Regions from separate parts of the Allobosea sp. TWI1241 genome, predicted to be linked through region 4. Evidence: predicted binding sites of a transcription regulator. Region 4 holds the regulator's gene; each other region holds the start of a gene.

Region 1 (2,197 bases), on a different contig from region 4:
CGAGCAGGTGGTCAGGAAGCTCGTCTCGTCACCGCGCCGGCAGGAGATATCGCAAGCCCTGGGTGAAGCCGCGCGGCGCGACGGTGAGATGGTCCTCGTCGCTGAGGACGACCGATTCCAGGGCCAGCTTCGGGCATTCGCGGCCGCGTCGCGCTTGTCGTGCCAGAGCGACGGGCTGCCGAGGAAGTAGCCGCTGAACAGGCCGGGTTCGCTGAAGAGGATTTGCGCGCTCGGGCCGCGTCCATGGACCGGCGCCGATTAGGGGCGCAGGTCCGATGGTGCGGATCGCCATCAGGGCAAATCCGTCCGGCTCAGCCTTCCGCGCCGTCCGGAGCGAAATCCATCGCCACGCCGTTGATGCAGTAGCGCAAGCCGGTGGGCGGCGGGCCGTCCGGGAAGACGTGGCCGAGATGGCCGCCGCAATTGGCGCAATGCACCTCGACGCGGTGCATGCCGTGGCTGAAGTCCTCGCTGGTCTCCACCGCGCCCTCGAGCGGCTGGTCGAAGCTCGGCCAGCCGGTGCCGCTCTCGAACTTCTTGTGGGACCTGAACAGCTCCTGGCCGCAGCCGGCGCAGGAGAAGATGCCGGGGCGCTTCTCGAAATTGAGCGCGCAGGAGCCGGGTCGCTCGGTGCCGTGCCCGCGCAGCACCTGGTACTGCTCCGGCGTCAGCCGCTCGCGCCATTGCGCCTCGGTGAGCTGGAAGGGGAATTCGCGCGCCGGCGCGCCCTGCCGGCCGAACATGTCCATCAGGCCCATGCGGTTCTCCTCTCTCGCGGACTGCGGGTGGTCGGTTGCGCCCAATATGGGGAAGCCCGCGCCCGATTGCAGCAGGGGTGTAGCGTCACCGCGCCGTCATGCGCGTCCTCTAGTCGGCCCCACCATCGCAATGGGTGCCATCGAGGGCTTTGTGACGCAGACGATCCGCGCGGTGAAGCGCACGACCAGCCTGGGCCTCAACGACGCGGTCCATCGCAGCACGCCGCTGTCGCGGGCCGGGCTGCTGGAGCGCCTGTTCACCCTGGCCTTCTCCGGTCTTGTCTACCCGCAGATCTGGGAAGATCCGGTCGTCGACATGGCGGCGCTGGAGATCCGGCCCGACGACCACATCGTGGCGATCGCCTCGGGCTCCTGCAACGTGCTGTCCTATCTCACCGCCAATCCGGCGCGGATCAGCGCGGTCGATCTCAACGGCGCCCATATCGCACTCGGCCGGCTCAAGCTCGCGGCGCTGCGGCGCATCGACGACCATGCCGTGTTCCGCCGCTTCTTCGGTGAGGCGCAATCGCCTGACAATGTGGCGCTCTACGACCGGCTGGTCGCGCCGGACCTCGACCCGGTCTCGCGCGCCTACTGGGAGAGCCGCAGCCTCGCCGGACGGCGGCGCATCGCGGTCTTCGCGCGCAATTTCTACCGCTACGGCCTGCTCGGCCGCTTCATCGGCGCCGGGCATTTTCTGGCGCGGCGCCTCGGCTGCGATCCCCGTGCGCTGCTCGAGGCGCGCACGCTGGCGGAGCAGCGCGTCCTGTTCGACCGGCATCTCGCGCCGGTGTTCGACAAGGCTCTGGTGCGCTGGCTGGTTCGCCAGCCGGCTTCGCTCTACGGGCTCGGCATCCCGCCGGCGCAGTACAAGGCGCTCGCCGCCGACGATGCCGACGGCATCCTGCCGGTTCTGCGCAACCGGCTCGAACGCCTGGCCTGCGGCTTCGACCTCAAGACCAACTATTTCGCCTGGCAGGCCTTCGGCCGCGGCTACGGGCCGGGTCCGGACGCCGCGGTGCCGCCCTATCTGGAAGCGCAGCATTTCGAGACGGTGCGCGCGCGTGCCGGCCGCGTCGCCTATCACCAGAGCGCGATCACCGCCTTCCTCGAACGCCAGCCGGCGGAGAGCTGCCACGGCTTCGTGCTGCTCGACGCGCAGGACTGGATGAACGATGCCGATCTCACGGCGCTATGGACGCAGATCACCCGCAGCGCCGCGCCGGGCGCGCGCGTGATCTTCCGTACCGCCGCCGACGAGCGGCTGCTGCCGGGGCGGGTGCCGGAGGCGATCCTGTCGCAATGGCACTATGACGAGGCGAGCAGCCGGGCGCTCGGCGCGCGCGATCGCTCCTCGATCTACGGCGCCTTCCATCTCTACCGGCTGGGCGGGGACGGGCGGTGAGCGCCGCTGGCGCGCCCGAGACCGACGCCGCCGG
Region 2 (2,197 bases), on a different contig from region 4:
CATCACGCCGGCCGCCGGCCCGTGGAAATGGCGCAGCAGCCGGTAGCTCCAGCGCTCCGGCACCGGCCAGCGCGCCGAGACATATTGCGGGAAGCGGGTGTGATAGCTCGTGGTGAAGCTGCGCTTCTGCGACAGGCAGACCGAGCGCGTCAGCCAGCCGATCGGCCCTTCGGTGGCGATGTGGATGTGATCGGGCGCGAAATCTGCGATCCGCGCGGCGATGCGCCGGCGCGTCGCCAGCGCCAGCCTGATGTCGGGATAGGACGGCAGCCCGATCTGCGCGAAGCCCTCGGGGGTCAGCATATGCGCGGTCACGCCGAAATCGGGCGCGGCCTGCGCCATGCGCTCCAGAGAGCGCACGACCCCGTTGATCTGCGGACGCCAGGCGTCGGTGGCGATCAGGACGCGCATCACGCCGCCTCACCGACCGGAACCGCGGCGGCGGGCCGGCGCGCCGGCAGCGGCACGGGCAGCGGCGGCAGCCGGTCCTCCAGCCGATGCTGCGGCCAGTGGATGATCTCGAAGCGCCCGTCATGGTGCTCGACCACCGCCGTGCAGCTTTCGACCCAGTCGCCGGTGTTGATGTAGGTCAGCCCGTCGATCTCGCGCCGGGCCGCGTGGTGGATATGGCCGCAGATCACCCCGTCGGCCTTGTGCCGGCGCGCCTCGTCGGCCAGGCACTGCTCGAACTCGCCGATATAGTTGACCGCGTTCTTGACCTTGCGCTTGGCCCAGGCCGAGAGCGACCAGTGCGGCAGCCGCAGCACGCGCCGGACGCGGTTGATGCCATGGTTCAGCACCAGGGCTGCGGTGTAGGCCCAGTCGCCGAGCAGGGCGAGCCATCTGGCGTTGCGCACCACCAGGTCGAACAGGTCGCCATGGATGACCAGCATGCGCTTGCCGTCTGCGGTCTCGTGCACGATGTCGTCGACCAGCGTGATGCCGCCGAACTGCAGGCCGGTATAGTCGCGGAGGAAGTCGTCGTGGTTGCCGGTGACGTAGATCAGCGTCGAGCCCTTGCGGACCTTGCGCAGCAGCTTCTGCACCACGTCGTTATGCGCCTGCGGGAAATACCAGCCGCTCTTCAGCCGCCAGCCGTCGATGATGTCGCCGACCAGATAGATCTTCGGCGCGTCGTAGGCGCGCAGGAAGGCCAGCACCAGGTCGGCCTGCGCGCCGCGCGTGCCCAGATGCAGGTCCGAGATGAAGATGCTGCGAACCTGCTTCGCGTCGTCCTCGTCGCCCATGCCTGCAGCCTCGTGCCGTTGCGATGGTGCGGCGTGTCTCCGATTTGCATTGCGCTTTGATGACGCGGCGGCCAAACCATGCACTGCCTCTGGCAGCTTCGACGACACGTCCGGGAGAGAACGAACATGGATCTTGGTATCGCAGGCCGCACGGCCATCGTCTGCGCCTCCAGCAAGGGGCTCGGCCGCGCCTGTGCACAGGCCCTCGCCGAAGCGGGCTGCACCGTCGTCGTCAACGGACGCGACGCGCAGACGCTCGAAGCCACCGCGAGCGAGATCCGCGCCAGCACCGGGGCGACCGTCGTCGCTGTCGTCGCCGACGTCTCGACCCGCGCCGGCCAGGACGCCCTGCTCGCCGCCGCCCCGAACCCCGACATCCTGGTCAACAACAATGGCGGCCCGCCGCCCAAGCCCTTCCGCGAGGTCTCGCGCGAGGGCCTGCTGGAAGGCGTCTCGCAGAACCTCGCCACGCCGCTCGAGCTGGTCCAGCGCGTGGTCGACGGCATGATCGCGCGCCGCTTCGGCCGCATCGTCAACATCACCTCGGCGAGCGTGCTCACCCCGCTGACCGGGCTCGACGTCTCCTCGGCTGCACGCGCCGGCCTGACCGCCTTCCTCGCCGGCGTCGCCCGCGAGGTCGCGCACGCCAATGTCACCATCAACAACATCCTGCCCGGCGTCTTCGCGACCGACCGGCTGACCAGCTCGACAAAGCGGGTCGCGGCGATGAAGAACATCTCCGAGGAGGAGGTGATGAAGCAGCGCATGGCCGAGATCCCGGTCGGCCGCTTCGGCCAGCCCGACGAGTTCGGCAAGCTCTGCGCCTTCCTGTCGAGCGAGCACGCCGGCTACATCACCGGCCAGAACTTCCTGATGGACGGCGGCTCCTTCCGCGCCAACTTCTGATCGCAATGGTTTGGCCCGCCGTCCCGCCTGCCGCCGGTCGGCCC
Region 3 (2,197 bases), on a different contig from region 4:
GGCTTCCTGCGCGGCCAGGCGCTGGTCTGCGTCCTGCTCGGCGGCTTCTACGCCGTCGGCCTGACCCTGGCGGGCGTGAATTTCGGCGCGCTGATCGGCATCATCAGCGGCTTCCTCTCCTTCATCCCCTATGTCGGCTCGCTGACCGGGCTCGTGCTGTCGGTCGGCGTCGCCACCGTGCAGTTCTGGCCGGACTGGGTGATGCCGGCGGTGACGCTGTCGATCTTCCTCGCCGGCCAGTTCCTCGAAGGCAATATCCTGCAGCCCAAGCTGGTCGGCGATTCGATCGGCGTTCACCCGGTCTGGCTGATGTTCGCGCTGCTCGCCTTCGGCTCGCTGTTCGGCTTCGTCGGGCTGCTGCTCGCCGTTCCGCTGGCCGCGATCATCGGCGTGCTGGCGCGCTTCGCGCTGCGCCAGTATCTCCAGAGCCAGTTCTATCATGGAGGCGACGTCGCCCGTGCCGCCGCCATCCATACCCAAGACGATGTCGCCCGCTGACCTGACCGCACGCCCCCGCCAGCTTGCCTTCGACCTGCCCGTGGAAAGCCGCCACGGCGTCGAAGACTTCCTGGTCGGCCCGTCCAACGAGCAGGCCTATGCGCTGGTCGAGCGCTGGCCGGCCTGGCCCGATGCTTGGCTGCGCCTCGTCGGGCCCGAGGGCGCGGGCAAGACCCATCTCGCGGCGATCTGGGCGACGCGCTCGTATGCCTGGACCGTGCCGGCGCGCGAGATCGGCGCGGCGCAGGTGCCGCATCTGGTCTCTGGCGGGGCACTCGTCGTCGAGGATTGCGACACCGGCACGCTCGACGAGCCGGCGCTCTTCCACCTGCTCAACGCGATGAAGGCGCGCGGCGGCCATGTCCTGTTGACCGCGCGCACCCCGCCGGATCGCTGGGGGCTGACGGTTCCCGACCTGCTCTCCCGGCTGCGCCTGGCGCCGGGCGCCGAGATCGCCACGCCGGACGACGCGCTATTGCGGGCGCTTCTGGTCAAGCTCTTCGTCGACCGCCAGCTCATCGTCGACACCGGCACGATCGAGGCGCTGGCGCTCAGGATGGAGCGCTCTTTCGCCGCCGCGCGCGATCTCGTCGATGCGCTCGACCGGCTTTCGCTCGAACGCGGACGGCGCGTCACCCGCGCCATGGCGGCCGAAGTCGTCGGCAGCCTCGATCCGGCGGGCGACTGAGGACGGGCGGCGCCGCGCGCGGCTCTTGCCGAACGGCGCCGATCGTCCAGAGTGTCATCGAAGCGTCACGCGGTGATGGCTTCAAGGCCGGGCGGGCGGCCGATCGCTGCACGCGATTGTCACGAACGACAGGTAAGGGGCCCGCAGTGGCACGGACGGCGTCGAGGGCGAGAGCGAAGCAGATGGACCAGCAGATCACCCCCCCGATCGCGCCGGTGCCGGCGGCTCTCGCCATGGACGAGGCGCTGCGCCATTCGCCGCAGCGCTTCATGAACCGCGAGCTCTCCTGGCTGCAGTTCAACCGGCGCGTCATGGAGGAGGCGTCGAACCGCAATCATCCGCTGCTCGAGCAGCTGCGTTTCCTGTCGATCTCGGCGGCCAATCTCGACGAGTTCTTCATGGTGCGGGTCTCCGGCCTGCGCGAGCAGCTTAAGGCCGGTGTCGTGACCCCGAGCCAGGACGGGCTGAGCCCGGCCGAGCAGCTCGCGGCGCTCGGCGAGGCGGTGGCGGCGCTGACGCGGGACCAGCAGACCCGCTGGAGCGAGCTGAAGCAGGAGCTGCAGGCCAACCGCATCGTGCTGCTGGGGCAGGGCGATATCGACGCGCAGGATCGGGTCTGGCTCGAGGACCGCTTCCTGCACTACGTCTTCCCGGTGCTGACGCCGCTGGCGATCGACCCGGCGCATCCCTTCCCGTTCATTCCCAATCTCGGCTTCACCGTCGCGCTGGCGCTGGAGCGCATCAGCGACGGCCGGCCGCTCGACGCGCTGATCCGCGTGCCGGTGAAGATGGACCGCTTCATCGAGCTGCCGGACTTCGCCCGCGACGGCGTCCAGCGCTTCATCGTGCTGGAGGACCTGATTGCGCTGTTCATCGGCAAGCTCTTCCCCGGCTATGGGGTGAAGGGCACGGCCTCCTTCCGCATCATCCGCGACTCCGACCTCGATATCGAGGAGGAGGCGGAGGACTTGGTGCGTGTCTTCGAGACCATGCTGAAGCAGCGCCGCCGCG
Region 4 (2,197 bases):
ACGTCGAGGAGAAGGCGGTGCTGACCATCGCCCGGCGCCAGCCCCTCGCCAACGACCTGCGCGAGCTGATCTCGGCGATCCGCATCGCCGCCGATATCGAGCGCGTCGGCGATCTCGCCAAGAACATCGCCAAGCGCGCCGTCGCGATCTCCGGCCAGTTCTCGCCGCCGACGCGGGCCGTGGTCGGGCTGGAGCATATGAGCCGCCTGGTCCAGGCCCAGCTCAAGGACGTGCTCGACGCCTATGCCGCCGGCAACGACCGCAAGGCGATGGAGGTCTGGCGCCGCGACGACGAGATCGACGCGCTCTACACCTCGCTGTTCCGCGAGCTCCTGACCTATATGATGGAGGATCCGCGCAACATCACCTTCTGCACGCATCTGCTGTTCTGCGCCAAGAACGTCGAGCGCATCGGCGACCACACCACCAACATCGCCGAGACCATCCACTACCTCGTCACCGGCCAGTCGATCGACGAGACCCGGCCGAAGCTCGACACCACCGACATCCCCGTCGAGCTGCCGGCTTCCGCCGCTTCCGGCGACGCCTGAAAGGGCCCGACATGGCCGCGCGCATCCTGATCGTCGAGGACGAGGAGCCGCTGACCCTGCTCCTGCGCTACAATCTCGAGGCCGAGGGCTTCGAGGTCGACAGCGTGGCGCGCGGCGACGACGCCGAGCTGCATCTGCGCGACAGCACGCCCGATCTCGTGCTGCTCGACTGGATGCTGCCCGGCCTCTCCGGCATCGAGCTCTGCCGGCGTCTCAGGGCCCGGCGCGACACCGAGCGCGTGCCGATCATCATGCTGACCGCCCGCGGCGAGGAGACCGAGCGCGTGCGCGGCCTCGCCACCGGCGCCGACGACTATGTGGTCAAGCCGTTCTCGCTGCCGGAGCTGATCGCGCGGGTGCAGGCGCTGCTGCGCCGGGCCAAGCCCGGCCATGTCGCCGGGCTGCTCACCGCCGGCGACCTCGAGCTCGACCGCACCACGCGGCGTGTGCGCCGGGCCGGCACCGAGCTGCATCTCGGCCCGACCGAGTTCCGTCTGCTCGAATTCCTGATGCAGGCGCCGGGCCGGGTCTATTCCCGGGCGCAGCTGCTCGACGCCGTCTGGGGCCGCGACGTCTATATCGACGAGCGCACCGTCGACGTGCATGTCGGGCGCCTGCGCAAGGCGATCACGCCCGGCAACGCCAAGGACCCGCTGCGCACGGTGCGCGGCGCCGGCTACGCCTTCGACGAGACCTTCGCCCGCGGAGGCTGAAGCGGGCAGGGCGTGACGCGGGCGATCCACCGTCGCTCCGGGGCCCCATGGCCAGTGTCGGTGGAAGATGCAGCGCGACCGCTGCCGCCCGAGCCGGTAGCCGCGCGGTCATGGGTTCCGGGCTCTTCGCTGCGCGAAGCCCCGGAATGACGGCGTGGAGCCGGAGCGCACCCAGCCCGTGCCGGGTTCGGCTTTTGGTCTGCACCAGACGCCGCAATGACGGCGTCGGTTATGCCGAAAGCGGGTCAGCGCGGGGCGGCGACGATTACGCTGGCGCCCGCCAGACACAGCGCCGCGCCGATCAGGTCGAAGCGGTCGGGCGCCACCTTCTCGACCAGCGCCATCCAGCCGAGCGAGGCGAGGATATAGACCCCGCCATAGGCGGCGAAGGTTCGCCCCGCCGCGGGGCTGTCGACCAGCGCCAGCAGCCAGGCGAAGCCGGCCAGCGCCAGCAGCCCCGGCACGAGCCACCAGACCGAGCGGTCGAGCTTCAGCCAGGCCCAGAAGGCGAAGCAGCCGGCGATCTCCGCCAGCGCCGCGCCCGCATAGATCGCGATGGTCGCCATCCTGCCCCTTCCCGCCCGGGATCGTGTTGGTCCGAGGCACTGCTACTCGAAGACCTGTCGTTCCAAGGCTTGCGGCCGGAAACCTGGCTCCCGGCACGATGGCGGGCATGAAAAAGCCGGCCACGGGGCCGGCTTCCTCGGATCGTTTCGCGGTCGCCTTGTCGCCCTCAGGCGCGGACGGCCTTGCGGTCGCGGCGGCGGTCGGCCGCCGGCTGGTAGGCGATGCGGGCATGGTAGCTGCAATAGGGCAGGCCGGTCGACGAGCGGGCGCCGCAGAAGCGGAACTCCGGCGTCGTCGGATCGCCCATCGGCCAGCGGCACATGTATTCGCGCAGATCCATGATGCTGACGCGCTCGGAGAACGGCA

What was found. The regulator PhoB, encoded in region 4, activates phosphate uptake and scavenging genes when phosphate is short. The targets are predictions, from matches to a motif close to TGTCATNNANCTGTCAT.
Region 1: the regulator PhoB is predicted to act here: its motif matches at 842-858, upstream of ABE438_RS01500 (BtaA family protein).
Region 2: the regulator PhoB is predicted to act here: its motif matches at 1,296-1,312, upstream of ABE438_RS01105 (UDP-2,3-diacylglucosamine diphosphatase).
Region 3: the regulator PhoB is predicted to act here: its motif matches at 1,239-1,255, upstream of ABE438_RS04585 (RNA degradosome polyphosphate kinase).

Annotation. Positions count from the first base shown of each region.
Region 1 covers NZ_JBDJKW010000001.1:303,094-305,290, reverse strand. The annotation lists gene msrB (peptide-methionine (R)-S-oxide reductase MsrB) at 312-749, opposite strand; gene ABE438_RS01500 (BtaA family protein) at 910-2,163, shown strand; gene ABE438_RS01495 (class I SAM-dependent methyltransferase) at 2,160-2,197, shown strand, end outside.
Region 2 covers NZ_JBDJKW010000001.1:223,301-225,497, forward strand. The annotation lists gene ABE438_RS01100 (glycosyltransferase family 4 protein) at 1-411, opposite strand, end outside; gene ABE438_RS01105 (UDP-2,3-diacylglucosamine diphosphatase) at 411-1,247, opposite strand; gene ABE438_RS01110 (SDR family oxidoreductase) at 1,374-2,153, shown strand.
Region 3 covers NZ_JBDJKW010000002.1:334,399-336,595, reverse strand. The annotation lists gene ABE438_RS04595 (AI-2E family transporter) at 1-498, shown strand, start outside; gene ABE438_RS04590 (P-loop NTPase family protein) at 485-1,186, shown strand; gene ABE438_RS04585 (RNA degradosome polyphosphate kinase) at 1,369-2,197, shown strand, end outside.
Region 4 covers NZ_JBDJKW010000015.1:46,711-48,907, reverse strand. The annotation lists gene phoU (phosphate signaling complex protein PhoU) at 1-551, shown strand, start outside; gene phoB (phosphate regulon transcriptional regulator PhoB) at 563-1,264, shown strand; gene ABE438_RS17070 (YnfA family protein) at 1,510-1,830, opposite strand; gene ABE438_RS17065 (GcrA family cell cycle regulator) at 1,998-2,197, opposite strand, start outside.